Regions from separate parts of the Bacillus swezeyi genome, predicted to be linked through region 3. Evidence: riboswitches for the same ligand, from Rfam matches in the RefSeq annotation. Region 3 holds a riboswitch; each other region holds the start of a gene.
The links. Region 3 has a riboswitch for thiamine pyrophosphate ahead of tenA (thiaminase II). Riboswitches for the same ligand answer to the same signal wherever they lie in the genome.
Positions count from the first base shown of each region.

Region 1: it holds a riboswitch for thiamine pyrophosphate, as region 3 does, so the genes downstream of both, thiT (energy-coupled thiamine transporter ThiT) here and tenA (thiaminase II) in region 3, are expected to answer to the same signal.
Region 2: it holds a riboswitch for thiamine pyrophosphate, as region 3 does, so the genes downstream of both, RBH91_RS01245 (nucleoside 2-deoxyribosyltransferase) here and tenA (thiaminase II) in region 3, are expected to answer to the same signal.

Region 1 covers NZ_CP133085.1:3,450,693-3,460,986, forward strand. Annotated here, with positions in the region: rRNA gene RBH91_RS17175 (23S ribosomal RNA) at 1-417, opposite strand, end outside; rRNA gene RBH91_RS17180 (16S ribosomal RNA) at 580-2,128, opposite strand; gene RBH91_RS17185 (GntR family transcriptional regulator) at 2,975-4,078, opposite strand; TPP riboswitch at 4,240-4,340, shown strand; gene thiT (energy-coupled thiamine transporter ThiT) at 4,452-5,036, shown strand; gene RBH91_RS17195 (class D sortase) at 5,077-5,634, opposite strand; gene RBH91_RS17200 (processed acidic surface protein) at 5,740-6,735, opposite strand; gene RBH91_RS17205 (hypothetical protein) at 6,909-7,103, shown strand; gene RBH91_RS17210 (response regulator aspartate phosphatase) at 7,249-8,361, shown strand; gene RBH91_RS17215 (hypothetical protein) at 8,363-8,491, shown strand; gene pcp (pyroglutamyl-peptidase I) at 8,584-9,231, shown strand; gene RBH91_RS17225 (potassium channel family protein) at 9,400-10,056, shown strand; gene RBH91_RS17230 (TrkH family potassium uptake protein) at 10,059-10,294, shown strand, end outside.
Region 2 covers NZ_CP133085.1:208,533-218,826, reverse strand. Annotated here, with positions in the region: partial or broken gene RBH91_RS01275 (DUF255 domain-containing protein) at 247-429, shown strand; gene RBH91_RS01270 (hypothetical protein) at 403-702, opposite strand; gene RBH91_RS01265 (HAD-IIA family hydrolase) at 1,130-2,365, opposite strand; gene thiD (bifunctional hydroxymethylpyrimidine kinase/phosphomethylpyrimidine kinase) at 2,392-3,195, opposite strand; gene RBH91_RS01255 (class I SAM-dependent methyltransferase) at 3,209-3,967, opposite strand; gene RBH91_RS01250 (thymidylate synthase) at 3,967-4,974, opposite strand; gene RBH91_RS01245 (nucleoside 2-deoxyribosyltransferase) at 4,989-5,435, opposite strand; TPP riboswitch at 5,513-5,615, opposite strand; gene RBH91_RS01240 (helix-turn-helix transcriptional regulator) at 5,855-6,064, shown strand; partial or broken gene RBH91_RS01235 (DUF255 domain-containing protein) at 6,723-6,896, shown strand; gene RBH91_RS01230 (ABC-three component system protein) at 7,340-7,891, shown strand; gene RBH91_RS01225 (ABC-three component system middle component 6) at 7,875-8,126, shown strand; gene RBH91_RS01220 (DUF2326 domain-containing protein) at 8,113-9,909, shown strand; gene RBH91_RS01215 (DUF255 domain-containing protein) at 10,009-10,170, shown strand; gene RBH91_RS01210 (thioredoxin domain-containing protein) at 10,209-10,294, shown strand, end outside.
Region 3 covers NZ_CP133085.1:1,414,755-1,425,048, reverse strand. Annotated here, with positions in the region: gene RBH91_RS06830 (thiazole synthase) at 1-667, opposite strand, end outside; gene thiS (sulfur carrier protein ThiS) at 670-873, opposite strand; gene thiO (glycine oxidase ThiO) at 870-1,979, opposite strand; gene tenI (thiazole tautomerase TenI) at 1,963-2,580, opposite strand; gene tenA (thiaminase II) at 2,555-3,256, opposite strand; TPP riboswitch at 3,341-3,449, opposite strand; gene RBH91_RS06805 (monovalent cation:proton antiporter family protein) at 3,508-5,352, opposite strand; gene prpE (bis(5'-nucleosyl)-tetraphosphatase PrpE) at 5,685-6,425, shown strand; gene RBH91_RS06795 (RluA family pseudouridine synthase) at 6,441-7,316, opposite strand; gene RBH91_RS06790 (NAD kinase) at 7,343-8,143, opposite strand; gene RBH91_RS06785 (GTP diphosphokinase) at 8,162-8,797, opposite strand; gene RBH91_RS06780 (UPF0738 family protein) at 8,829-9,194, opposite strand; gene RBH91_RS06775 (CYTH domain-containing protein) at 9,324-9,896, shown strand; gene RBH91_RS06770 (lytic transglycosylase domain-containing protein) at 9,909-10,294, shown strand, end outside.

The DNA of each region.
Region 1 (10,294 bases), 2.0 Mb from region 3:
CAGGATCCACTCAGGAGAGAACGAAGTTTTGACTACAGGGCTGTTACCTCCTATGGCGGGCCTTTCCAGACCTCTTCATCTACCTCGTTCTTTTGTAACTCCGTACAGAGTGTCCTACAACCCCAAGAGGCAAGCCTCTTGGTTTGGGCTGTTCCCGTTTCGCTCGCCGCTACTCAGGGAATCGCATTTGCTTTCTCTTCCTCCGGGTACTTAGATGTTTCAGTTCCCCGGGTCTGCCTTCTCATATCCTATGAATTCAGATATGGATACTGCTCCATTACGAGCAGTGGGTTTCCCCATTCGGAAATCTCCGGATCAAAGCTTGCTTACAGCTCCCCGAAGCATATCGGTGTTCGTCCCGTCCTTCATCGGCTCCTAGTGCCAAGGCATCCACCGTGCGCCCTTTCTAACTTAACCATTAAAAAGAATCACTACAGAAAATTCTTGTGAATGTCTACTTTTCGTTATCTAGTTTTCAAAGAACACGTTTTGAAGGAATGATCCTTCAAAACTAAACAAGATCTAAACGCACCTGTCTATAAGACCGGTAAGGTCTTATATTCCGTATAATATCCTTAGAAAGGAGGTGATCCAGCCGCACCTTCCGATACGGCTACCTTGTTACGACTTCACCCCAATCATCTGTCCCACCTTCGGCGGCTGGCTCCAAAAGGTTACCTCACCGACTTCGGGTGTTACAAACTCTCGTGGTGTGACGGGCGGTGTGTACAAGGCCCGGGAACGTATTCACCGCGGCATGCTGATCCGCGATTACTAGCGATTCCAGCTTCACGCAGTCGAGTTGCAGACTGCGATCCGAACTGAGAACAGATTTGTGGGATTGGCTGAGCCTCGCGGCTTCGCTGCCCTTTGTTCTGTCCATTGTAGCACGTGTGTAGCCCAGGTCATAAGGGGCATGATGATTTGACGTCATCCCCACCTTCCTCCGGTTTGTCACCGGCAGTCACCTTAGAGTGCCCAACTGAATGCTGGCAACTAAGATCAAGGGTTGCGCTCGTTGCGGGACTTAACCCAACATCTCACGACACGAGCTGACGACAACCATGCACCACCTGTCACTCTGCCCCCGAAGGGGAAGCCCTATCTCTAGGGGTGTCAGAGGATGTCAAGACCTGGTAAGGTTCTTCGCGTTGCTTCGAATTAAACCACATGCTCCACCGCTTGTGCGGGCCCCCGTCAATTCCTTTGAGTTTCAGTCTTGCGACCGTACTCCCCAGGCGGAGTGCTTAATGCGTTTGCTGCAGCACTAAAGGGCGGAAACCCTCTAACACTTAGCACTCATCGTTTACGGCGTGGACTACCAGGGTATCTAATCCTGTTCGCTCCCCACGCTTTCGCGCCTCAGCGTCAGTTACAGACCAGAGAGTCGCCTTCGCCACTGGTGTTCCTCCACATCTCTACGCATTTCACCGCTACACGTGGAATTCCACTCTCCTCTTCTGCACTCAAGTTCCCCAGTTTCCAATGACCCTCCCCGGTTGAGCCGGGGGCTTTCACATCAGACTTAAGAAACCGCCTGCGCGCGCTTTACGCCCAATAATTCCGGACAACGCTTGCCACCTACGTATTACCGCGGCTGCTGGCACGTAGTTAGCCGTGGCTTTCTGGTTAGGTACCGTCAAGGTACCGCCCTATTCGAACGGTACTTGTTCTTCCCTAACAACAGAGCTTTACGATCCGAAAACCTTCATCACTCACGCGGCGTTGCTCCGTCAGACTTTCGTCCATTGCGGAAGATTCCCTACTGCTGCCTCCCGTAGGAGTCTGGGCCGTGTCTCAGTCCCAGTGTGGCCGATCACCCTCTCAGGTCGGCTACGCATCGTCGCCTTGGTGAGCCATTACCTCACCAACTAGCTAATGCGCCGCGGGTCCATCTGTAAACGGCAGCCGAAGCCGCCTTTTATGATTGAACCATGCGGTTCAATCAAGCATCCGGTATTAGCCCCGGTTTCCCGGAGTTATCCCAGTCTTACAGGCAGGTTACCCACGTGTTACTCACCCGTCCGCCGCTAACCTAAGGGAGCAAGCTCCCGTCGGTCCGCTCGACTTGCATGTATTAGGCACGCCGCCAGCGTTCGTCCTGAGCCAGGATCAAACTCTCCATGAAGTTTGATAATGACTACGCACATTCGCATGTGCGATTTATTTAATGAATTAACAGGTACGTTTGTCTTGTTTAGTTTTCAAAGATCATTTCCGCCTCTCAAAGAAGCGACTTTACTAATATAACATTCTAGTAAAGTGAATGTCAACAACTTTTTTCAATCTTATTTTAAATGCTGTTTTATAAAGCCGTCTTTTTAGGGACGGATATTAATATAACATCTATTTTTATTTTGCACAATAGTTTTTTTGAAAAAATAATAATCCAGATAAACGAAATCGCAAAATCTGACTTCACCGGGTCCTTGTATCAAACTTTTAACTTTCCACAACTCTGGCCGAATGCCGTTTATGCAGCCTGATGGGAAAGTTTTATCAACAGAGTCTCAATCCACTTTTCCGCTTCCTTCTATTGGATAGGCTTTTCGGACTTCTGTTTTGCAGAGTGCAACATCAGAGAGCTGAATGGAACAGCAGTCTTCCTGCAAGCTCCGCTTTGAGGAATCAAAACAGCAAAGCGCTGACGATATTGATCATGAGTTTCCTCTCATCGCCTCTTTTAAAGAGGTATGACCAAATGGCACATTGTTCAAGGAACGCCGTCTTCGTATAAAACAATAGAGAAAACAGCTGCTCCGCGCATGATGTTTTCGGTTGATTCTGGGGGTGAAGCTCTAATGAATGCAGCACTGTATGCGATCAGCACATCGTCCATTTTTTAAAACCTTTAGGTGTGCGATGAAAAAGATCACCATCATGACCATGGTGAATATCAATGACAGTGATCCCATTTTTCTTTTACACACCTGTACCCTTAAACGTGTTGCGTCCCCAAAAAATCACATATCGTTCAACTATTTTTTAACTTGGCTGTCGATTGTCTGACAATCAGTTCAGGTTTGTAAACAGTGGAATGCTCAAGCTGGTCTGCATTCCGGCCCTCTACTTTGGCGATCATCCATTTGGCCGCTTCGATTCCCAATTGCATTTTCGGATGGGTGACTGATGTCAGCTTCACTTCAGAGGCCTGGCTTAAATGTGAATCATCGTACCCGACAATCGATATGTCTTCAGGTACTTTCAAGCCAAATTCCCTTACCACATCAAGTACCATAAGAGCAACTTCGTCATTGTAGCAGAAAATCGCTGTCGGCCGTTCGGAAGAAGACAGCCGCTTTCTTACTTCGGATACCGTCTTTTCTTTTTTGTTTTCTGTCGTGTATGTAACGACCATCTCAGGATAAAATGACAAGCCGTTTTCTCTAAAGGCGCGGATAAAACCTTTCATTCTGTTGACACCCTGCATGTCATCCTGTTTAAAAAACCCAAAAACTCTTTCATGGCCGAGCTTGATTAAATGCTCAGTGGCGATAAAGCCGCCATGCTCATCATCCAAAATGAAATGCGGCGGATTTAATTCCTGATAAAACTGATTAATCATCAAATATGGAATATGGTGCTGTTCGAGCGTCAAATAATAGTTTAAGTTCGGATTAAAGCTTCCGGTTTTCGTCGGCTCTACAATCAGTCCGTCAATTTTTTTATCAAGCATATTCACGAGGCACTGTTTTTCTTTTTCAATATCATTATTTGTACTTGCCACGATCAGCGTATATCCTTCGCTCGACAGCGAAGATTCAATTCCCCTTATAATAGAAGGAAAGATGTAGTCGGACAGATATGTCGTGATGACTCCGATCATTTTATTTCTTTCCCTTCCTTTTTCCGAAAGCTGAAGACGGTGCGAACAATACGTCCCTGACCCCTGCTCTCTGTAAAGAAGGCCTTCATGGACCAGGTCGCCGATGGCCTGCCGAATCGTATGCCTGCTGACATCGAATATTTTCATCAATTCATTTTCAGAATGAATTTTTTCTCCAGGCTTAACCTTTCCCTCGTATATCCATGACTTAATTTGATTTTTGACCATGCTGTATTTTGTATGCTCACTCATCAGATCAACCCTTTACTGCATCTTGTACGTACGAATAAGTTCTATTATAAAGGAAAAGCCGATAGCATTGCTACATATTGGAGAAATTAAGCAATTTTTTTTGAAAATGAAGCTTGTCGTCCGTTTCGTTTTTTAGTATAGTAGAATATAACTAAATAACCGATGACCACAAGGGGAGCCTTCAGGCTGAGAGTGAACGAACCGTTCTGACCCTTTGAACCTGTTAGTTAACGCTGGCGTAGGGATGTGGCAAAGTCATTCTAACTTGCATCCAAAGCAGTGCGTGGAAAACTTTCCTACTCCTTCCCCGCATTGCTTTTTTTATTGGGAAAGAAGTCCAGTATCCCTTTGTTCATCAAAAGTGAGGGTAATCATGAATCAATCAAAACAACTTGTACGTCTTATTGAAATTGCGATCATGACCGGAATTGCCATCATATTGGATATGGTGTCCGGAATGTTCTTAAAAATGCCCCAAGGCGGTTCAATTGCCGTCATGATGATTCCGATTTTTTTGATCTCCTTTAGATGGGGGTTGAAGGCGGGGCTGACAACTGGATTTTTAGCCGGATTGCTCCAGTTTGTAAGCGGGGGGCTTTACATTGCTCATCCCCTGCAGTTTCTCCTTGATTATTTTATCGCGCCCACGGCCGCTGGAATCGGCGGGGCATTTGCCGTTCCGATCCGTAAAGCGTCCAGCGAGAAAAAAAAGGGCAAACTTGCTTCATATGTTACACTTGCCGTTTTTATTGGAAGCGGGCTGAAGTTTCTCTCCCATCTGATCAGCGGCGCCGTCTTCTTCGGACACTATGCGCCTCAAGGCACACCTGTCTGGATTTATTCATTAGTATACAATGGAACATACATGCTTCCATCTTTCATCATTTGCACAATCGTACTGTGCCTGCTGCTGCTCACGGCTCCAAGGCTCTTGGGCAGGCAGATGGAAATGAGATAAATATAAAAAACAGCGGATTGACATGGGCTTCCGCTGTTTTTTATCCTTTTATTAAATCTGCCACCAATACATACCGCTCCGGTGCAGCCCCAATGAAATCAAAGGGATAGCAGGTCGATACGGTCAACGTCGCTCTCGGCTTCGGGACAATAACCGTCCGGTCATCCGCATCTACGATTCGAACCTTTTTCACTTTGTATGTAAAAGTTCCATAGACAGCTTCAACAATTAACCGATCCCCTTTGCCCACTTCTCCGAGCTTTCTAAAAACCGTATCGCGGTGGCCTGATAAAACCGAATTGTCCTCTTCCCCAGGTAAAACAGAGCCGGCGAAATGGCCCACACCTTTTTGCAATTCATCTTCATCTGTCCCATGATAAATCGGAAGCCTTGCATTGATTTTCGGAATCACGAGATCGCCGATTTTTTCACCGGTTTCAAAAGTTTGATCTATTGCGATCTTTTCTTTTTTCGCCGTTTGAACGGGCGGTTTTTCAGTTGTTTTCTCTTCTTTCACCTGCTGAAATGAAAAAAGGGCGTAGCCATGTAAAAGCTTAAACACATTCGTTGTTATAAAATATAATCCAGCAGCTACCATAACAATGGCGAAAAGCCAAATGACCTTTTTTCGCAATGTCTTAATCTCGTTTCACTCCTTACAAAAAACGCCCATTCTAAACAAGATGAGAATGGGAAGTTACATTTAAGCCGCTTTGCGAAGCCTTCTGATCAAGAAAAATCCGCCTAGCATCAGAACAACACCAAGAAGTGACCATTCCGCATAGTGTCCGGCCGTTTTTGGCAGCTTTGCACCTTTAACCGTCTTTTTCACGTGAGATGTTTTTGTTTCATGTTTGACAGCAGTTTTAGTTTGCTTCACTTTTGCCCCTGTATCATGTATTAAATCCGATCCAATCATTTCAGGTGTCAGCAAAACATCCAAAATGAAATGGCCTTGCAAGTCATAAACTTCCACAAGGAGGCTTGCTCCCTTCAGATCGTCCGCACTGACCAGCGTCGTCAAAGTCACCGCTTTTTTCTTTCCGTCTTTGACGAGGTAATATTTTGTCTTCACTTCAAGCGTCTTCTGAACGTCATTCAAAACTGAAAGCATTTCAGCGATGTCTTGAGCCGACAGCTCTGACACCGACTCGAAAGCAGCGACCGCTTCAAGCCGCTCTCCAAGCGCCATCAGATCATTTTCAAAGTTTGGATTTTTGTCCCGCACATTGCGGAGGTGATCGACGAGCTTCTCCCACTCTAGGTCATCCACACCCAGTTCTTGAAATAAATTTCCGATCTCCAGATCGTCTTCTTCATATGTCACCATAAATAGAGCATCGTCCAATTCATACTCAAACACAAATACGTCGAGAATGTTTTGACCGCTTTCCATATAGCCATTTTCAACGAAAAGATCAACCGCTTCTTTTTCACTTAATCCGTATTCTTTTAAATATGATGCCAAAAGCTTTTCGGTCAGCCTTTCTCCCAAAAAGTCTCTTAACTCTTCTACTGAATCAAAATCTCTCAAACTTTCATCATATGTATCTTGTAAATAGGCTTCCATTTCTTTTTCTGTTATTCCTATTTCTTCAAGATACTCATTAAGCTCAGCCTGTTTCGGTGCGGCAAAAGCTTCTGCTGCAGGTGCTAAAAACAGGACGCAGACCAGCAGCGACACCAGCCTCTTTTTCATTGGATATCACCCCTAAATTTATCTTTCCTTTTGATTATAATGGAATTTTTTAAAAAAACATGTATTGTAATAGAAGTTTTTTTCATCTATAATATTCTGTCCTTTTGGCACTTTAAAAAGAGGCATAATGTTTGCTTCTATTGAATGTAATATAGTAAAGCGAGTTGGGAGGTATGAAAGTGAATCCTTATTATATGATGCTCTTATGTTATATCCTATCCATCATCCATTTTTTAATAGGCTATCGGGAAGCCCTGAAAATAAGCGGAGCTGACGGACTAGTCAACGGAACCGCAATGATCTCCTGTATTCCGCTCGGCGTGGTTTTTGCTTTTTTCGCGCACTTTTTTTGGAAAATGACAATTTAAAATCGGGCCTATTCAAAAATAAATTTTTGACACACGAAAATGAACAAACTTGGATTTCAGCGTTATTCACAGACGGCGTCAGTTTATGCTATGATTAATAGAACTTCAATTTACAAAAAATTCACAAAAGATTGGAGGGAAGAGAATGGCCAAAGCAGTGGCTTCGCAGGAAGTCGCCAACATGCTGAACGACTGGTACATACGGATGAAAAAACGAGACATTTCAGGTTCGATTGAAATGAAAGATGACATAGATAAAGCCATTGAGGAAATGGAAGAAGATCAGGACGTCCTTCTCTACTATCAAATGCTGGATTTTCGCTTAAGGCTCCTTCTTGAGGATATCTCCCAAACTTCCACCGAAAAATTGGAAGCGATCAGTTTTCATGACAAAGACCCGAAAAGCACAGATGACAAGCTGAATTATTATTTTTATCTGTTCAAAGGAATCTATGAAGACTATAAGCAAAACCACACAGAAGCGCTTAATTTTTTCAGAATAGCAGAAAAAAGGCTTGGAGCGATTCAAAATGAGATTGAGAAAGCTGAATTTCATTATAAAATCGGGGTGCTGTACTATAATTTAAAAGCGACATGGCTGTCGATTCATCACATTCATATTGCGTCCGGCATCTTCCAAGGGTATGGCGGATATGCCAAAAGAGTCATCAACTGCAAAATGTTGATAGGGCTTAATTATATTGACCAATTTAAGTTTTCAGAAAGTGAAGCTTTATTAAAGGAAGCGATCGAAAAAACCGAAAAAATCGGCGACCAGTTTCTTTTGCCTTGCACTTATTACAATATGGGCTTTTTGAAAAGCAAGGAAGACAAGCACGAAGAAGCGCTAAAGTATTACAGAAAAGCTTTTGCCATCAAAGATTTTGAAACGAAAACCAAGTATGCTTACCTTCTTTGCGTTTATGAAAACGTCAGATCTCTCCTGAAAACCAATGCATACGATCAAGCTTTTAAATGGATCGATGTGGGCTTTAAAAAAGCTCAAGAAATGAACAGTGAAATTTTCGTTTTGAAATTCAATATTTTATATACATTACATTCAAACCTTCAGAATAAAATGGAAATAATCAAGGACTTTGTTCACCAGTTAGAAAATAAAAAAGCTTGGGTAGATCTGGAGGAATTGCTGATGGACGTGGCGAATTATTACCGGGAGAAGAAGTTATATGATGAAGCCATCTATTTTTACATTAAAACAGATAAGGCGAGCAAACTCGCCGGAAGAGGAGGAGAATAGAATGAAAAAGCTTTTATTGGCAGCATTTGTTTTAGGAGCAGTATTCACCTATTCTTTAGCAGATCATGGAGCAGAAGCGGCTTCTAACAGTGAGCAGGTGCAGCTGGCATCCCGCGGATCTGGCGCCTGATACATGTCACCAATCAAAATACCCATTCAGCAGATGGCTGGATGGGTATTTTCATCCATGTCATAAAAAACGTATTTTCAGGAGTGAGTGATATGAAAAAGAAAGTGCTCCTCACAGGCTTTGATCCTTTTGGCGGAGAATCCGTCAATCCATCTTGGGAAGCTGTTAAACGGCTTAACGGAGAGAGAGTTGAAGACATTTTAATCGCCGCCGAGCAGATTCCGACCGTTTTTCATCAATCAGCAGACATTTTGGAAAAAGCGATCGCGAAACATTGTCCTGATATTGTCATTTGCGTGGGACAAGCAGGCGGGCGGCCCCATATGACACCGGAACGCATAGCAATTAATATCGATGATGCCCGCATTCCCGATAATGACGGCCAAGAGCCGATTGATGAACAAATTGCGGCAGCCGGGCCAGCCGCTTACTGGTCAGCTCTTCCGATAAAGCGCATCGTTAAAAACATGAAGGAGAGCGGCATTCCGGCATCTGTCTCCAACTCAGCCGGAACCTTCGTGTGCAATCATTTATTTTATCGGTTAATGCACTACATAGACCGTTCTTCATCAAGCATGCGCGGAGGATTCATCCACATTCCTTTTCTGCCTGAGCAAACGGTCGATAAAAAAGAGCCAAGCCTCAGTTTGGAAACAATCGTAAAAGGATTGCGCATTGCCGCATTAACGGCTGCCAATCATGAAACAGACATCCGCGAAACCGGAGGCTCGCTTAGCTGACACCCAAAAACAGCAGCGGCCCCAGCCTCCGTTACTGCTTTAGAAAGATCCTCCCCTCGTCGATCAAGATCTTCTTTTTACCCTGCCCTAAAAACGAAGCACCCTGCGGCGTGTTTTTCGCAAAAAAACGTAAACACTAAAAGAAAAACAGCCTAAAGGGTGAGCAGCATGCAGAAATCTTATGCCGTTTTCGGACTCGGCCAGTTCGGCGGCAGCCTTGTCAAAGCATTCCATGAAAAAGGAACAGAAGTCATCGGCATCGATAAATCTGAAGAGAAAGTAAATGAATATTCGGCCTATGCCACCTATACCGTTTGCGCCAATGCAGTTGATGAAAACACATTAAAGCAAATCGGCATTCGAAACATTGACCACGCGTTCGTTTCATTTGGAGACGATATCGAGGCCAGTATTTTAACTTCGCTTTTGCTGATTGAAATGGGCGTTCCACAAGTATGGTCAAAAGCACAGAATGATTACCACCAAAAAGTCCTTCATAAAATTGGCGTCAATCGGATCATTCATCCTGAAAAAGATATGGCAAGGCGAATTGCAAGCCATATTACTTCTGAAAAGATGATCGATTTCGTTGAGCTTTCGCCAAACTACAGCATCGTCGAAATTATTGCCACGAAAAAACTGGATGGCAGAAGTTTAGGAGATGTTGATGTCCGTGCAAATTTCGGGTGCAATATCGTGGCAATCAAACGGCAGGGCCATTTTATCATTGCCCCCAGTGCAGATGACATCATTTATGAAAAAGACGTTTTAATTGTGATTGGGCAAAATAAAGATATTGAAGCCTTTGAAAAAAAGGGTGATTAAACATGAAATTCAAACAGATTCAACTGAGCCCTTCTCAATTGCTTGTATTGGTTTTCTTATTTTTTATATTGTTAGGAACCCTTTTATTGAAGCTGCCTTTCGCAACACCTGAGAGCGTGAATTGGATTGACACGCTTTTTACCGCGACATCAGCCATGACCGTAACCGGTTTAGTCGTCGTTGATACCGCCGCGGATTTTACGGTGTTCGGCCAGGCCATCATTCTCATTCTGATCCA
Region 2 (10,294 bases), 1.2 Mb from region 3:
TTACACCCCCCTGAATTTAATCCTCATCACCTAATCCACATAACATTTTAACTTATCCAATAATCTCACAGAGAGAATCCCCTTTGCATTGGTGGCATAGAATCTCCTTTCATGATGGGGACTGAAATGATTTTAACTTCAATCTTTTAGATTTACTCATTTTCGGGAAAATATTAAATGAAAGTATTTAATTTTATACTTGTGGTACAGTAAGAATGCAAAACAAGATTGAAAGTAGGTGAACCCATGTCCACTCACAATAAACACAATAGATTAATCAATGAGAAGTCTCCATATTTACTTCAACACGCCCACAACCCTGTAGACTGGTATCCGTGGAGAGAAGAAGCCTTCGAAAAAGCAAAACGCGAAAACAAGCCGGTTCTCGTCAGCATCGGTTATTCAACATGTCGTCATTGGTGTCACGTCTGTTAAACTAGCCAGAAATAAAGAGATAGGAAGCTTTAAATTCTCAGTGTCTTTAACTCTTGTGTATTCAATTGATTCTTGTATGGCTTTTAGAGTTTCAAAGAAATTTCCGTATGATACTTTACCAATATCGTTTACGATTTTTTCTTGTATTTGTAACCAAATAGGAATTGCTTCTTTTAATTTTTCAATGTCTAATTCGGTTATTGTAATGATTTTCGTTCTGGAATCATGGATATCTTTTGTGATATTAACATAGCCGCTTTTCTTCAATATATTCACATTACGAGTAATGTAGTTTTATGAAGAACAGCAAGAGCTACAGAAGAATCTCCGTGCAGTAGTCCCATCGGTTGAATTGTTTTCGGACCGACTGACATTTTGCATACAACACGGTCGGTAGTTGCTTCTTTATATGTTATCCCTAACGCCCCAATTCGACCTGCCAAGTCTTTTTTTATTTTGCAATTCTTTGTTTTTTCTGATCCTGTATTTCAAGCGTTGAAGCCCATTCAATCTCTATGTTTGCATAATGTTACATTCATTTTGTGTACAAAATAGTCACTGATACCGCATCATGGATAATCCTATAGGGATGAAAAACAAAAAGATACCAATTTAATTTTTGGCATCTTCTCTATTTTGATTCCCTTCACAATTGTTTGCATTTCATCTTACTAATGGAAAATATAAAGTTAACTTAACGAATAAAAGCAAAGTCTTTCTGTGCTAAAGCATCCTCCAGCCATCTAGGGTGCATTGGCAATAGATTTTCCGGTAACTCACGGATATTAAAATACCTAATTTCTAAGGCTTCCTCTGTGGATTTTTTCAATGTCCCGCCAATCACTTCACATTGAAAACAGTTGGTAATAAAGTGACTGACTCTTCCGTCAGGGTAAATAAATGTTTGTGAGCTTGGATCAGAATAAACTCCTATCATTTTAGAAACTTTAACAGTTAATCCGGTTTCCTCTTTTATTTCTCTTATTATCGCTTGTTCAACTGATTCACCAGGTTCCACATGTCCTGAAGGTATGCCCCATTGACCATTATCAGCACGCTTCATTAATAAAACCGAACTTGATTCTTTGATTATTATTCCAGCGACTCCAGCTTTAACTTGTTCTGTCCATTGATAATCTGGTTTCTCACGTACTTCTATCTTAACTTCACTATCGAACAAATACTTCAAATCGCGGATCACAACATCTGGATTTCTAAAGTCATGTTCTACAGGAAATAAAGTATTTTGATCAGAAACTAAGATAGAAGCTATGCCCATTTGGTTCGCTCCAATAATATCTGTCTCAGGTGTATCTCCAATCATGACGCATCTCTCTTTGTCTTCAAAGGACTCAAGTATTTTTTCAAATATTGAAGACTCCGGTTTTCCAATTATGATGGGTGCTTTATCTGCACCCGTTTTAACAGCCTCAACTATGGCACCTGTAGCTGGTGCTGGTCCTTTAGCGGTGGGAAATGTTTTATCCCCATTTGTAGCAATAAATGAAGCCCCACGGCGGATGAGATTTACTGCCTTATGTATATCTTGAAAAGTAATATTGTTATCCCATCCAATGACAACAGCCTCTGCTAGATCTTCTTCAAGATCAATACCAGCTTTTCGAATCTCGCTTTTAAGTTGATCATTTCCTAATATATATGCTTTCTTTATTCCAGCCTTAACAAGGTAATCAGCTGTTGCCCACCCCGAAGTAATGACTTCATCAATACTTGCTGAAAAACCGAGTTTATGAAGCCTTTTAACAATCGTTTCTCTTGTAACACAGGGATCATTCGTTAAAAAACGAATGGATTTCTTTTTTTCACGGAGGCGTTTTAAAGAAGAAACAGCTTCTGGTAAAGCTTTGTCTCCTATATAAATAACTCCGTCTAAATCGAATAAAAATACATCATATTCCTTGTAGATCATCGTAACACTCCTTAAGTAGTTGTCTCTTAATTAATGATTGAGCGATACGCGAAATGATTTGTAGGCCCTTGTCCCTTCCCAATTCCTATGGGATGTTTAATAGCTGCTGAAATAAATTCTTTTCCTGTTGCGACAGATTCTGGTATACTGTGCTGCTTTGCTAGCTCTGCAGTTATAACGGCAGAAAAAGTACAGCCTGTTCCATGGGTATGTTTTGTATCAAAGCGAGGAGAAACAAATTCCTCAAAGGTCTCGTCAAAGTACATAATATCGCGAGCTTCTCCGTTCAAATGCCCTCCTTTTACGACAGCACTCTTTGCTCCATATACTTCCACAATTTCTTTAGCAGCATCACGCATCTGCTGTATAGTTTTTATTGATTTGCCGATTATTACTTCTGTTTCTGGAATATTTGGTGTAATAACAGTTGTTTGAGGTATTAATAATTTTTTCAAATGATTAACGGCATCCTTATGAAGCAGATGATGTCCGCTTTTAGCAACCATAACTGGGTCCATCACATACGATTGGATATGAGCCGCTTTTAATTTTTCAGCTATCAGTTCAATAATTTCTACACTTGCAAGCATACCAGTTTTTACAGCATCTGGTTTTATGTCTCCAATGACACAGTCTATTTGCTGAGATATATTATTCAGAGATACCTCCTCAAAACTTTTCACACCAAGTGTGTTTTGAGCAACAACTGATGTAATAACAGCCATTCCATATACTTGCTGTTCCTGAAAGGTTTTTAAGTCTGCATGAATTCCCGCTCCCCCGGTTGGATCTGTTCCAGCAATCGAAAGTGCTTTGTAGATATCCGTCAACTCATACTCCTCCTTAGGTAGGTTTAACTGCTTCAAAAATTATAAAAGGTGGATATTCCTTTTCACTTTTCCAATTATTAAATTTAAATTTTTGTTCGATAGCCTTTAACTGCTCTCCGTCAATTTCGTTTAACGTTGGTTCTAGTAAAGTTACACTTTCAAAACCTGCATTAGATAAAAGTTTATAGTACATTGACTTCGGCCAATGAAAGTCATTTAAAATTAAATCTGCTTGTTCAGGAACATGAAGCCACTCATTTCTTTCTTCTCCATAAGAATATTCTTTCCCCGGTATTCCGTTGCGAAAGGTTGAAAATTCTATTCCAGTTGAATCAGGGTTCGTATCGAGTATAACAAAAGAAGCGCCCGGTTTTAACACACGAAAAATTTCATCCATTATTCTTTTGATACGTTGATCACTATCTGTATTAATAAAGACGTAACAGGCCATAGCAGCATCAACTGAATGATCTGGTAAGAAGAAAAGATTATCATGTTCAATTAAATGATAGTCAACATGTGGATGCTTTCTTTTTGTCTTTGCTATATCTAACATCTTACTTGATTCATCTACTGCGATTACATTGCAATCTATTCTGTCAGCTAACCTATATGCTACCTTTCCGGGACCACAGCCAAAATCGAGCACCTTTTTAATATCCTCTTTATCAAATTTACGAAAAACATACTCAAAACCTAATGTTTGTTCTAAAACGTCGTTATAAGCATCGAATTTACCAGCAACACTGTCTTCTTTCCAAGAAGTTTTCATTAAATTTCCTCCTTTTGTTTAGTTGAGAAATAATTAAACCACTTATTTCTAACAAAAAATTGATAAATAGGAAGTAAGCCTTGAAATAGAGAATGATCCATATCTCGTTTATAAGCAATATGCTGATATATACTGAAAAGTAAAAGAATCTGTTTCCAATATTCAGGTAAGTCTAGAGTTTCAATATCCTGCTTTGACATTGAAATTTGATCTTTTCTAAGCAAAGCCTCATATTCTAAAACTGTTTCGATGAAGGGCCAATTATTCCCGGTAGGCATTTTAGGAAATTCAAAAGCCGAGATATCATTATGGGTTTTTGCTTCCTCAAGTACTGTTTTTGCCCATTCGTTGTCCGACTCGTAAATATGAATGGAACCAACATTATGGAAATATTCCCCGACTTCTAAATGAAGTTCTCTCGCCATTAATTCTTGCATAAATGTAAAAGAGAACAGATCACTAATCATCCCTCGAAATGCATCATTTGCACGCATTACGGAAGACATGTATAACTTGTCTTCTCTTATGAAAAATTGCAAACCGATTGTGCAAGAAACATCAATGTTTCCAGAAACGAAGAGTTCCGAGGCATCGAATATTTGAATAAATGCCCTTTTTGAATCAATGTCTTCTTGTGTCAAAAGATTTTTTATTCTATTCCATTGATTTAGTTTTGCGTTTCCAAATTCAAATATTTTAGGACCATACGCAGTACCTGTTAATGTTTTTTTATTCATTGAATATAAAGGCATTTTTTTATTGTAATAACTAATAAAATCTAAGTTATTACTCCCCGATAAATACCATAAAACTTCAGCAAAATTAAACACGATATTTGTTTTTCTAGAGGGTAAGTAAGTGACACGTTCTATTGGATTTTCAAGGATCAGATGATAGTTCAATTGTTCTTTGCTTTTTTGTCCACGCGGTGAATTCAAAAATTCAGGGTTGTAATAGATGTCATACAGGGTTTCCATATATGCTTCATGAAAAGTTTTCTTTCTCATTTAGATTCCACCTTTTATTTCATAAGGATACTTTTAATCTTCTCTAATAAATCATCAGTATCTTTAAAATTAATGTATTCAACATCAGCTACTACATTTAACCCTTGAATTAAGAATGCGTAATCCCTATCATTTTCTAGTAATAACACTATCTTTTTTTTCAAGGCAGAAGCCCATCCAATTTCTATATGCGTTCCAGGAGAAGCCGGTGAGCCAGGAAAAGCTACAAAAAGGTCGCAAGTGCTTATTTCATCAAAATCAATTTTAGTGCACTGTTGGGGTGTCATGAAATCTTTCCCCCATCCTTCTCGCTTGTGAGCATTATGAACTAACCATCCTTCATTTTCAAAAAAAGAAATTAATGACTCCAACTTTCCCCTTTCATGTAAACTCATCAATCCAGTATTCTCATCTACTAAACTTTTAAAAGGCCCTGCTAAAAAAACTTTTTTAGTTGTCACTTTAATATCATCCTTTCAAAATAAATAAAGCCACTTTCATATGGAAAGTGGCTTAAATATAGATAAGATAAAAAATCTCTCTAATTTTTTCACTTCCCTACGCTGGTGTTAACCAAATCAGGTTCAAAGGGTCAGGACTTATGTCTCTTCTCAGCTTCTAAAGCTCCCCTAGTGGATAAAATATAAATATTTACTTTAATCCTAAACTATTCCATGTCATTAGTCAAACAATGATAGGATTAAAAAGGAAGCAGCTAATTATTATTTAAAAGTGGATTCCATCAAACAACTGAGATAACAGTTTGCCTTCCCATTTCCTTTTCCAAATATGCCAAATAAGTTTGACATAATGAAAACAATCATTTACGACAAATATGTAAAATATCTTTTCCATAAAGGAGTTTTTATGGAAAAAGGTTATAAAACATGCTAGAAAGGAAAAAGGTTTTTCTCAAGAGCAATTGGCCAAAGCGTGCGGCGTTTCCCGTCAAACCATTAATGCTATTGAAAATAATAAGTATGATCCGAGTTTATCTCTTGCTTTTCAATTGGCATATTGTTTAGGGGTAACAGTTGACCAATTATTTTTATTCGAATCAGAAAGGGATGTCAGAAATGAGAAAAATTGAAGTGTTTAGTTTGCTATTTCTAATCATTATTACCTTATACTTCGAGGGAACTTTACTGAGCTATATTAAACAACATCGGACGTTACTGAAGGGATTTTATTGATTAATTTGCTATTAGCATGGGGTCAATTCTTTATATGGAGAACGAAAAATAAAGTAAAGAAGGATGAAATGGGTAAATAAATACTAAAAAAAGTGCTCCAATGAGTTACAACATCGTTTTTATCACTTTATTTACTCTTTGGATCATCGATTTCTTTTTCATTAATAACGGAAAGAACTATATATTATTTGTCGCTTTTTGCATTGCATATATAACTTATCCCTAATCCAATTTGTTTTGGTAAAAAACATATATAAGAGGATAACAAGAGTTAGCCTACTCAATGATTTTTATCTTTCTGTTTAAATTATAGAACATACCTGCATCATTTGGTATGTTCTTTCTTATGCTGTGAATCCAGGCGCATCTCCATTCAAACTTCCCTTTCTCAGGAATAGGTACGCAGAGTAACGTTAGCAGTTCTGCTGACTCAAGCCGGCTTGTTGTGTTTGCATTGACAATTATCCATCCATTCCAAAACCTGCTCATTTTTTGAATTTATATATGATTACTGTGGTAATCTAAGGATAGTCAATAAGGAAAGAAGGTGATCCCATGCCCACTAACAATAAACCCAATAGATTAATCGCTGAGAAGTCTCCGTATTTACTCCAACATGCTCACAATCCTGTGGATTGGTATCCGTGGGGAGAAGAAGCCTTCGAAAAAGCAAAACGCGAAAACAAGCCGGTTCTCGTCAGCATCGGCTATTCGACTTGCCATTGGTGTCAATAAGAAACTAAGATAGAAATATTATCTTAATCATAAACATAAATCTACATGTGATCGGGCATAGTTAATATACATGAAGGAATTGAAAGAAATAACAATAACTTCAGATTGTTCCCAAAGTTTACTGAAAACCCTTGATTTTTGATGTTGAACCTTTTAAATATTTGATATTTTGGGGTTGAACAGATTTTTTCCACCAAAAAGTGCTATAATAGGGGATGATTAGTACCACAACAACTTTTTTGAAGGGGGACATTTAGCTTATATGCAAACATTTAACTTTATTTCAGGAGTGTGTTCAATATTATCTTTCATAATAAGCATCTTTGTTGCTGGGAAAGTTATAAAGATAACCAAAAATTTAAATATCAATTCAAATAGCGCCAGAAAACAACTAGTTATTGGAAAAGGGAACAAAACAGCTGGGAATGATATGAAAAATGTTTGAGAGAATACTGCAAATAATAGCTGGAAACAATAATAAATCTGCAGGTAGGGATATAAAAGAGACAACTCATATCTATAATTTTAATCCTCATCCTATCAGGTTCTATGAACAAGATCTAAAAGAAATTATAGAATGTTTCTCTAAGGAAACTGACAATATCAACAATGTTATTGAAAATACAACAGATTTCTATCGACCTAAAATTAAGAAAAAAAACGAAATCAATAGACTTTCAAATGAATATTTTGAACACATAAAGAAAAATAGCTTAATGCACTTTGAAAAAATATCCATTTTTCTCAAAGACATAAGAAATGAAGAGTTTTTAAAAATGTACCTTAGTACAACAACAGAAATAAACAATAAAATTGTATGCAATAGGAGAGAGTTCGAGTATTTCGAAAAGATCTTTGATGCGATATATAACTATATAGTTGAAAAGTCTAATTATGAACTTCCATTCAACAAAGAACTCATATGGGTTTTTCTACATTATATGTATTATAGTTGCGACATAGGTGATAAACATGATCAAACCTCATAAATATATGGATTTAAAACTTTCAATTTTTAATATTAGTCACATTATTATACAGAAATTAAAAAATAAAAATATCTACCCATATGATGATTTATATAAAGCTATTTGTCAAGAAATTAATGAAGATGGCATTATGGAACTTTTTAATTTGGCACTTACTTTTTTGTATTCTTTTAATGCAATCAAATACAATAAACATTCTGATAATGTGGAGCTGCTAAAGAATGAAAATATCTAAGATATATTCAAATAACAGTAGATTTAATGATTTAGATTTTACTGATGGGTTAAATATAATACTTGGTAGAGTAATTAATCAGCAAAATCTTGAATCTGATTCACACAATTTAGGAAAGAGTACTCTTATAAATTTAATAGATTTTATGTTTTTAAAAGGATTAAAACCAGGTAACTTTTTAAAAGATAACATCGAAAAGTTCAGTGACTATACTTTTTTTATGGAGCTTAAAAAAAACAATTCACAATACATAACAATAAAAAGAAGTGTGAAGAACAACACTAAGATATCCTTGAAATTCCATAACGAGGGCAAACAAGACTTTCGAGAGGAATTAGTTTGGGACTATAAAGACCTTCCCTTAACTTCGTCTGATGTAAACAAAAATCCCAAGGAAATATTAAATCGTTTTTGGGGATTTAGCGAGTTGCTTCCATATGATTACAGACAATATGTTAACTATTTTTTAAGAACACAATATGATTATGATGAAGTTTTTAAGCTAACAAAGTTTAGAGGTAGCGATTCTTCATGGAAACCAGCAATCGCTCAATTACTCGGATTTAATGGTGCGTTAATTAAAGAAAAGTACTTGAAAGAATCAGAAATTAAAGATGAATTAACACTATTTAATGATATGGAACAAAAACTTAAAATTAATCTTAATCAATTAAACCAAATTAAATCTTTGTTAGATATAAGTGAAGCAAAAAAAGAGAAGCTTCTAACGAAAATCGATGATTTTGATTTTTATATGAATGAAAGAGAACTAAATAGAGAATTAATTGAAGAAATAGAAACGAATATCTCTAAATTAAATAGTAAAGAATATAAATTAAAATATGAGATAAAGAAAACTCAAGAATCTTTAAGAAACAGTGTTCCTTTTGATATAAGTAAATTACAAACGCTGTTCTCTGAAATAAAAGTATTTTTTCCAAATGAATTAAAGAAAGAGTATGGTGATTTAGTTAAGTTTAATAATGATATTACAGAAGAAAGAAACCTACTCTTAGAAGAAAACTTAGCTATTTTACAAAAGGACTTGGAGTATGTAAATAATAAGTTGCGGAAAGAAAATAAGCGTCGTAATGAAATTCTTTCTTTGTTAAAAGAAAAAGATTCCTTCACTAAATTCAAGAAGTACCAAATGGAGCTTGTTGAAGTTGAAAACGAGATTAGTAACCTATTAAGCAAAATGGACAATTACGATCTCTTAAAAGAAATGGATGACGCTATTAAAGCTAAGGAAGCAGCACTACAAAACATAATTGATCGTATAGAACACCATTTAAATCAGGGCAATAATTTATTTAAGCAAATAGCGATAGATTTTTCCCAATTGGTTTTAGAGATACTAGGGGAAACTGCAATACTCTTTTATCAGATCAATGATTCTAAAAACGTTGATTTCAAGGCCAAAATAATAGGAATAGATGAAGCAGAATTAACATCTAAATCCGATGGTTACTCATATAGAAAAATGTTATGCGTGTGCTTTGATTTAGCTGTTCTAATTAATTATCCTACCGAAAAATTTTACCGATTTGCTTATCATGACGGAAGCTTAGAGTCCTTATCAAATACAAAAAAAATAAAATACATTAATAAAATAAGGGAATTATGCTCTAAAAATGGAATTCAATATATCTTTACAGCCTTAGAAGATGACATCCCCAGAAATTCAGATGATTCCCTATATAAAATTTATGATAATGAAATAACAATTACATTGGATGACCGCGAAAATAACGAAGGCAGACTATTTGGAATGAGTTTTTAATTTTGAAAATCCATTTTTTATCTAATGCAAAAAGAATTTTATAATTTAAAGAGGGTATATTAAAGAATATATTACTTAAATTCGAAAGAAGGTGATCCCATGCCATACAAAAGTAAACCCAATAGATTAATCGCTGAGAAGTCTCCATATTTACTTCAACACGCTCACAACCCTGTAGACTGGTTTCCTTGGGGAGAAGAAGCATTTGATAAAGCGAAACGCGAGAACAAGCCTGTACTCGTATCTATTGGGTATAGCTAGTTTGGTTACTCTAATGCACATGCCATTGGTGTCACGTCATGGCCCACGAAAGCTTTGAAGACGAGGTAGTTGCAAAGCTTTTAAATGAGAATTTCGTATCGATTAAAGTCGATCGCGAGGAGAG
Region 3 (10,294 bases):
GCTTCATCGCCAGCGCCATTTTCACCGGATCTTTCGCACCGCTGACAGCGGTGTTCAAGAGTACCCCGTCAGCTCCCAATTCCATTGCATATGCCGCATCTTTAGGAGAACCGATGCCGGCGTCCACGATGACCGGGACTTGAGCCTGTTCGATGATAAAAGAAAGATTGAGCGGATTTGCGATTCCCTGACCTGAACCGATCGGAGAAGCCCCCGGCATAATCGCATGCACGCCAAGATCTTCAAGCTTTTTCGCCAGCACGACATCATCTGATGTATACGGCAGCACGATAAAGCCTTCTTCAAGCAAAGCTTCAGACGCCTTTAATGTTTCGACAGGGTCAGGCAGAAGCGAACGGTCACAGCCGATGACTTCTACTTTAATCATGTCGCAAAGGCCGGACGCTTTCGCAAGCCTGGCAATACGCACCGCTTCTTCAGCGGTTTTTGCGCCAGCCGTATTCGGCAGCAGCGTATAGCGGCTTAAATCAAGCTGTTCCAAAAAGTTAGGCTGTGACTCTTCAAAAATATTCATCCGTCTGACGGCAAAGGTCAAAATGTCTGACTCCGATACACGGACGGCTTCCTTTTGGATCTTAAATGACGGATATTTTCCTGTACCAAGCAAAAGTCTTGATGAAAATTGTTGATCAGCGATTTTAAACATGTTTATCCCCCTCCGACAAAATGAACGATTTCGATCACATCATTTTCTTCCAATTCGACTGTTTGATATTGATCTTTTCCAATAATCTGTCTGTTTCTTTCGACGACGACAACCCGGTTTTCCAGCTTGTAGGATGCGAGCAAATCATAAATCGTTCCACCGTCATCGTTCCATTCTATTTTCTTTCCGTTGAGCTGAATGTTCACCTGTTAACAGCCTCCTTTCGCTCCGCTTGAAACGCCTCTTCCCACGTTTTTTTAACGGGGCGGCCCAGAATCATGTCGGTGATCATCGCGCCGGTTGCAGGCGCCAGAAGAATGCCGTTTCTGAAGTGGCCGGCCGCAAACAAAATCCGGCCGTTTTCAGGATGCCTGCCGATATACGGATTGCCGTCTTCGGTTTCCGGCCTCAATCCGGCCCAGCATTGATCAATTTTCATTTTTTCGATCTCTGGCAGCATCGTTTTCGCCTTTTTGATGACGGCCTCGATTCCGCCGAGCTCAGGCTGCTCATTCCAGTCTCCCGGCTTCATCGTTGCCCCGACAACAAGCTTCCCGCTATGGCGGGGAACAATATAGCAATGATCATGATACAGCGTCCGGGTTAAAGGAATGCCCTCATTCCAAACAGACAGGCACTCGCCTTTTACAGGATAAAATCTTTTATTTAAGCCGAGCTGTTTGAAGAAAACGCCGCTCCATACACCGCTTGCAATCACCGCGTGCTCGGCTTCCACCTCTCCTGAAGCCGTTTTGACCGTGACTGCGCCTGGCCCGGTTTCGATCGAAGTGACAGGAGTGTATTCAAAAATATCGGCGCCCGACAGTTTGGCTCCCTTGGCAAACGCCCTGCAAACAGAAACGGGTTCGACTTGAACATCATCTTGGATGAAGTTTGCGCCGAGTATCCCTTTTGCCGCATAAGGCTCTTTCTCATATACCTCTCCGGGCGTCAGCCATTCCGCAGAATCCAATACAGCCATCTGCATGAGGCGCTCCCGGTCGCTTTCAGAAAAAGCGAGCTTTAAAATTCCGCCGTCGCGTCTTCTGATGTCAATGCCGCTTATCTGTTTTAATTCAGCTTCCAGCCGCTGATATGCCTTTTGGCTGGCTCTGGCAAATTCAAAAAATGTTCCGGGTTTATCGCATTCGGCATGGGCGCCGAGCATGCCCGCTGCCGCCCTGGTCGCTTTTTGTCCGATTTCTCCGCTTTCAAAAACAGCCGTTTTGATTCCTGCCTTTGCAAGATGGTAAGCAATCGAAGCGCCAATGATGCCTCCTCCGACCACAACGGTCTCATAACGCTTTTTCATATGAATCTCCCTTTACGTAACAGGCAAACCGCGCCGCTGCTTCAGCCGGATGGTCGCTTGAAATGATCCCTGACATGACGGCGATGCCGTCAGGGTTTGCCGTCTGCACCTCAGGCAGCCGCTTTTCGGTGATTCCCCCGATCGCAATGACTGGAATATGGACAGCCGCTTTAACATCAGCCAGGCAGCCGATCCCTCTTCCTGTCCGGCCTTTTTTGCTGTCCGTTTCAAAAATATGGCCAAACAACACGTAATCTGCACCTTCTTTTTCAGCCTGAACCGCTTCTTGAACGGAGTGCACGGATTTGCCAATTTTCAAGTGAGGAAAACGACTTCTCACACACTTGACAGAAAAGCTGTGAGAAGGCAGCTGAACGCGGTGTATATTGTAAAACAAAGCGATATCCACCCTGTCATTGATGATAAGCTTCCGTTTATCGACCCCGCCGATGAGCAGGCGGCTGATTAAATCTGATATGTCGCTGACGTTTTTTGACCGTTCTCTGATATGGATAAAATCGACTATATCCTTGATTGAAATGATTTTCGCAGCAAGCTCTTCCTGAGAGTGCCTGTCATTGGTGATCACGTGAATGCGCAAGCTGTTCCACCCCGCTTTTTGACCAGCCTTCCTGCCGGTGGGCCATATTCCAAAATTGATACTCATAATAGCTTGAGATCACGAAGTTTTTCTTCATTTTCGCGCGGGTTTCAGCAGTGCTTTTTTCAGCCAGCTCATCAAAACGATCAATCTGTTCAGTCACAAGCTCTTTAAACCAGTCTCCACCGTATGTGGCAATCCATTCTTGATAAACCCCGTTCTCAGGTATGCATGTTTGCAAAGTTTCTCCGACTTCATAATAAAGCCAATAGCAAGGAAGCAAAGCAGCGAGAATTTCTGCAAAATTGCCGCTCATCACGGAACGGTACATGTGGGAAGTATAGGCATAAGCCGTAGGCGACGGCTGAAACGCTTCAATTTCTTCTTCTGTAATCCCCAATAAATCCGTGAACTTCCTATGGAGAGACAGCTCTGCTTCATAAGTGCCCTTTGCATGTTCTGCCATCCGGCTTGTCGTATACAGATCATCTGCATATGCCGCAGCAAAGGATTGAACCTTGGCAAAATGGGTCAAGTAGTAGGAATCCTGCAGAACATAGTATTTAAAACAGTCAACAGGCAAAGAGCCGTCACCGATTCCTTTAATAAATGGATGGACAAAACTGCCTTCCCACCATTCTGCAGCGCTTTTTCGGCATTCTTCTGAAAATTTCATATCGAGGCTCCTCCTTTAATTCTGAAAATGAAAAAACCACTTTCCCCGCAGGAAAAGTGGTTTGGAATTTGCATATATACATAATCAAATACCTTGCCACTTCCCTACGCAGGTATGAACCTGTTCAGGTTATGAGGGTCTAAAAGTCACACTTTTATCTCAGCCCTTATCAAGGACTCCCCTAGTGGAAAACATTTCTTTTTCATTCAGTTATACTTTTATCTTAACACGAAATAGAAAATGGTCAAGCATCAGTCTTCAAGCGTTTTTTTCAGTTCTGTGATATATCCGCGCGAACCGGTGGCGATCAGCCTGTCACCCATTTGCAGCCTTGTATCTCCATGAGGCACAAGGCTGTCGATGCCTCGGAAAATCCGTACAAAAATGACATCCCCGGTAAAAGGAAACTCCCTTAACAGCACACCGTCAAACCGTTCGTTGTTCATGTTGATCTGGTACAATGATGCATCCTGGTTGGTCAGCAATTTCATGACGCCAGGCGCCTCAATAAGTGCGCGAAGCAATGTTTTCGTTGACAGCAGAATGGAGATTGTATCGATTCCGTTTTCTTTTAATTCAGCTTCGGCTTTAGGCGAATCTGCGCTGGCGATAATTCTGTCGACCTTTTGCTCCTTTGCAAAAAGGGCAATCCCGGTGTTTCGCTCTTCATTTCCTGTCGCCACGACAAGAATATCCGTTTCAAAAACGTTAAACGATTGAAGTGTGCTATATTCATAATCCGGCAGCATTTCCACATCAAAAACGGAATCAGCCAGCTTTTCTTCTTTCTTTTCCTGATGCACATGCAGAATTCTGACATGATATTCTTCAGAAGAGAGCTCAAGCGTGACCGGCAGCGTCATTTGATTGGCGCCGATAAAGCTGATCGTCTTTTTCTCTGTTTCGCTTTCCGCTTTCGGCATCAATTTTTTAAAGCCGATCGGTGTAATGATACATGTGATCACAGCCACCAAAATCAGCGCTCCAGACATTTGCGCATCGATAACGCCAATGCGTTCACCGATCGTTGTCGCAGCAATGACAAGGGACAGCGTCGATGTCAGGAGAAAACCTGAAGCCAGGACCGTTTTTGTGTCATACCATTTTTTCAAAAGCAATGCGGGAAGAACCTTGCTTATTAATAACGCAACAAACAGCAGCGGAATCATGATTAAAATTTTCGGATTCTCAAAAAGCGACCAAATATCCAATTTGACCCCCGTCATGACAAAAAAGATCGGGATCAAAAATCCATAGCCGAACGAATCAAGCTGCTGAACAAGCTCTTTGTTCGGAGAAAGAAGCGATACGAGCACCCCGGCTAAAAATGCGCCGAGAATGTTTTCCGCGCCGAGCGACTCCGAGAGTGCGACCAGTACAATGATCAAAGTAAAAATCGCCCTTGTGCCGATTTGAATCGTCCCTTTTGACATCACTTCGACAAAAGACCGCTTTTTAAAGATTCTCCCGAAAAGATACAGAACGACGCCTGCGGCAAATAATATGATCAACAGCCACATATTGCTGTTTTCATCACCATAGATTGATGCGAACACCGCCAGCAGAATCATCGTCGCAAGATCGGCAATCACCGCTACAAGCAAAATAACCTGGCCGATATTTGTCTTCATGAGCCGCTCTTCCTTCAAAGTCGGAACGACCACGCCGAGGGAAATGGTGGAAATAATCAGCGTCATTAAAAAGGCGTTGTCGATAAAGCCGGCCAGCACGAAGCTGTATGATAGCCCGAGCGACAAAATAAAAATTCCGATAAATATGATGGCAGCCGTTTTAAATGTATTCGGCGCCGCTTTTCCGTTTGGAAGCAGCTGCTTTTTCTTTCCTTTTTCAAATGCGGAAAAATCAATTTCAAGTCCGCTTAAAAACATTAGAAATATAAATCCAAGCATCGATAATGTTTCCAGCCATGTATCGTGGGCTGTTACAAGGTTTAATCCGCTTTTTCCGATGATAAGACCCATGATGATTTCCGCGACGACAACAGGTATACTGAGCCTAAATCGATGCAGCAAAATGGGAGTCAAAAATGCAAAAATGAGTACGACGACTAAAGATGAAACAGATGTATGCTCCATAAACTGGTACCTCCTCAAAACCGGTTTCCGGGTATAATTAGCGTTCCCTTTTTTAACATAAAAAAGGTCCATATTTTAGAAATTCATGTGAGAAAAGAGATGCAAACCTTCCTTTTTTCACAGGTGTAAAAATCGATTTTAACAATGCTCGCCAAGAAAAAAAAGTGATATGCCTGATTTTCTTCTCTAAAAATTTAAGAAGCTAAAAAAAGCTATGATTTCCAATAAACAAAGCTCATGAATGAATGGCGCCGGGTAATGATAAACATACGAAAATCAGCAGCATCCTTTGAATTTTTGCCGGACAAGGTCCGAGTAGGAGGTGAAGTAACATGAAATATGATGTGGTTGGTGATATTCATGGCTGCTATGACGAGATGATCGCATTAATTAAAAAGCTCGGCTATTCTTTCAAATCAGGTTTACCTGTTCACCCTGAACACAGAATGCTTGTCTTTCTCGGAGATTTGACAGACAGAGGGCCAAAATCGATTGAAGTTGTTGAATTTGTAGCACGCGCCTATGAAGAAGGAGCTGTGCGTTATGTTCCTGGCAATCATTGCAATAAGCTCTACCGCTTCTTCAAAGGAAATCCGGTTAAGCTGATGCACGGTCTTGAAACGACGGCTGCCGAATACAGACAGCTGCCTCAACATAAGCAAACACAGGTCAAAGAGCTCTTTATGCGCTTATATGAACGCGCTCCGCTTTATGAGATTCTCCATAAAGGCGAGCTTGTTGTCGCCCATGCCGGCATAAAAGCTGAAGACATTGGGAAGAAGCCCGTTGGAAAGGTAAAGCAATTTGTGCTTTACGGAGATATAACCGGGGAAACGCTGCCTGACGGAAGGCCTGTCAGGCGGGACTGGGCCGCTCATTATCAGGGCGAGCCGTGGGTCGTATACGGCCATACGCCCGTCAAAAGCCCGAGGATGATTCATCATACGATTAATATTGATACGGGATGTGTATTCGGCAACCAGCTCACCGCCTTCCGATTTCCAGAACTGAAGACGGAATCCGTCCCATCCTCAATGCCTTATGATGAATCAAGATTTCGCCTGAATCCATAAAAAAAGAGAGCTTTTTCAGCTCTCCAACAATTGTTTGATATCGTGCGGAACCGGCGCTTGAAACGCCATCTCCTCCTTCGTCAGCGGGTGGATGAATGTCAGCTTCTCGCTATGAAGCGCCTGTCTTTTGATGAAGTCACGGTTTCCCCCGTAAAGTGTATCCCCGCACAAGGGATGTCCGATATGACTCATATGGACGCGGATTTGATGGGTTCTTCCGGTTTCCAGACTGAGGGAAACATCTGTCAGCCGGCCGATTCTGCTGTTTACCTGAAAATGCGTGACCGCCTTTTGGCCGTCCGGAATCACCGCGCGCTCAATGATGCTTGACGTTTTTCTGCCGATCGGTGCATCGATTGTTCCGCTTTCTTCACAGATCAGGCCATGAACGACGGCACGGTACTGCCGTTTGACATATCCCTTTTTTTGCAATCCCGATAAAAGCGAATGGGCAAAGCCGTGCTTGGCGACAAGCATCACACCCGATGTATCGCGGTCAAGCCTGCTTACCAGATGAACGGTCGCCTGGCAGCCTGTCTTTTGATAGTAATGGATGAGCCCGTTTGCAAGACTGCCTGCCGGGTGCTCCCGCGACGGGATTGAAGATAGATAGGGCTGTTTTTTCACAACGAGAACATGATCATCCTCAAATAAAATATCAAGCGGAATGTCCTCCGGCAGCAAAGATTCGCTCACTTTTTCCGGCGGAAACTGAATGAGGAGCTCGTCTCCTTTTTGAAGAACATATCTTACCGTGACATGCTCTCCGTTTGCCAAAAGGTCTCCGCCCCCGAATTTGATATCTGCGAGCATTCTCTTTGAAATGCCCAGACGCTGTGCATATTCTTTCAACAGCATGCCATGCTCTTTCTCTGTTATGATTTGTTTCATCGAAAAGTCGTTCACAGCAATCCTTCCTATTCTCCCGCGCCAATAAAGGAATCCTGCACCCTTTTCCAAAACGGAAACGGCCGGAAACGGGCAAACCTGACATTCTCGTTCGCGACGCGGCATTGAATCGATTTAACGTCTTTATGCAGCAATGTTAAATGATCAACTGCGACCTGGAAAGTAACATCATTAATGGGTTTGATCAGGCATGTATGATGCTCAGGCAAAATGAGCGGCGAACCGACCGTCCGAAACACTCGGTTGTTGATGGACGCCATTTCGGCCAGCTGAATGGCCCTGATGGACGGGTGGATGATCGCCCCGCCCAGCGCTTTGTTATATGCGGTGCTTCCTGACGGAGTTGAGAGGCAAAGTCCGTCTCCGCGGAACGTTTCAAAAAGCTCCCCTTTAATCTCGACATCTGTTACAAGCGTGCCTTCAATGCTTTTGATTGTACATTCATTAAGCGCCAAGTACCTTGCTTCATCACCGCCGTTATTGTAGCGGACGATCACCTCTAAAACCGGATACTCGACGATTTGAAACGGGGTTTTGGCAATCGCGATCACCAGTTTTTCAATTTCATCCGGCACCCAGTCGGCATAAAACCCAAGGTGTCCGGTATGAACTCCGACAAACGCCGTTTTATCGAGGCGGCTGCTGTATTTGTGAAACGCGTATAACAGCGTGCCATCACCGCCGACGGAAATGACGATATCCGGCTCTTCCTCATCACACTCAAGACCGAAGTCGAGCAGGTACGTCTGAATTCTGCTTTTCAATGAATCTGAAACCGGATTTCCTTTAGACGATACCGCAAACTTCATCATTCCATCTCCTTTCCCCTAGCCGTCATCCTCGTCCTTTTTCTTTCGCGAGAAAGCCGCTTGGGCTTCCTGAATTTCCACCCTGATCTCAGACATTTCTTTATCAAGTCGTGAAGCCGCTTCTGAAGCTCTCTGAAGCCTTAATTTCACTTTTTCCGGGATATTGCCGCTGTATTTATAATTTAAAGAATGCTCAATCGTCGCCCAAAAATTCATCGCCAGCGTTCGAATTTGAATTTCAACCAGAATCTGTTTCTCTCCATTTACCGTCTGTAAAGGATATAACACAACCAGATGGTAGGAACGGTAGCCGCTCTCTTTATGTTCTGCGATATAATCGCGTTTATCCACAACGGTGAAGTCCTTTCTGGCCAATAGCATCTCTACGACAATGCGAATATCGTCAAAAAATTGGCACATGATTCTGAGACCCGCAATATCCTGTATGTCCTCAATATGATGTAATGGGATGTTTTTTCGTTTGGCTTTTTCCAAAATACTCGGAACAGGTTTGACACGTCCTGTCACAAACTCAATCGGTGAATGCCCATCCTCGTATTCGTAAAGGCCTCTCATCCCTTTCAGTTTTACTTTCAGCTCTTCAACGGCCTGCCTGTACGGCGCTAAAAACTGCTCCCATTGTTTTTCATCCATAAATCTTCCCCCAATTTCATCGCCTTTTTTTCTAGAGGAATACCCGTTTTACTCGCTCTTCCATTTCTTCACCGTAATTTGCATTATCTTTAATATTTTCTACTAAATATGCAAGCTCATCATGGAACCCGCTAAGCTCCAATTGCTGGTTTTCAGTAGTTAAAAACACCGGAAGCTTTTGATCAAATGCCGCTTTAACATCGGGCCAGATGCTGTCATTTAAAATGACGTATTGGAAGGATTCGCCTTGTTCAAGTATGTATACAAATGCAAAATGATCAGAGTCTGCCAGCATGCGTCCGGCCGGTTTTCGCTCCGCTCCGTCATTGATTTCGCTGGCTAATATAAGCCGGTCATCCCGCAGATTCGCTTCTGTAATCTCAATTCTGTTCTGCATAATGCTCTCCTTTACATAAAAAGTACAGATTCATTTTATCATATCAGGTTCAATATTGATAAACGTTCCTTCTCAAGAGATAATATAGAAAATGTCATTTTGCCAGCTGAAAGGATGAAAAATGAAAGAATGAGCCAAGAACTCGAAATAGAATTTAAAAATCTGCTCACAAAAAAAGAATTTGACCAAATGAAATTATATTATCAATTTTCTCCCGAGCAATTTGTCACGCAAAAAAACCATTATTACGATACATCGTCCTTCTCGTTAAAAGAAAAAGGAGCGGCGTTAAGAATTCGCGAAAAACAAGATCGGCATGTGCTGACATTAAAAGAGCCTGCTCCTGTCGGTTTGACGGAAACCCACCAGAGCCTGCCCTTTCAGCCGGATGTCGAATCATTTCACATCCCGGACGGCCCCGTATTGGGCCGCCTGAGGGACCTTGGCATTGAATCTGAGAGCCTTCAATATTTCGGCACGCTGACAACAGACCGCGCCGAAAAAAAACTGCCCCAGGGCTTAATTGTTTTGGATCGCAGCCGATACTTAATGGTAGAGGACTACGAAGTTGAATTTGAAGTCACAGATTATGAACAGGGAAAGCAGGATTTCACAGCCATTCTGAAGTCTTTCGGCATCCCGCCGCGCGATACCAAAAACAAAATCGTCCGTTTTTACGAGCAAAAACTTAAGGATAAATAAGGTGGGGAAACAATGAACATCAATCATTTGGCCGCCCTTTTGGAACTTCAGGCCATTCGGTCGTTTTATCAAACATCCGGCAGCGGTTCCGAAGATACGGATTTTGATTTCAGCTCTATTTTAAATCAGTATTTAAGCAATACCGGCGGCTTGCAGCAGCAGACGGGAACGCTTCCGCCGGTTCGGACAGAAGCTCAGTCTCTGACAGCGGAAATAACCGCGCCGGCGCCGGTGGCTGCGTCTGCACCGTCTGTCACCAAGAAAACCGTCTCATTCGGCGGCCAGAATCAACATATTGATGAAATCATCAAACAAGCTGCTCAAAAATACGGCGTTGATGAAAAGTTGATTCATGCTGTCGTCAAACAAGAGTCGCGCTACCAGCAGAAAGCGGTCAG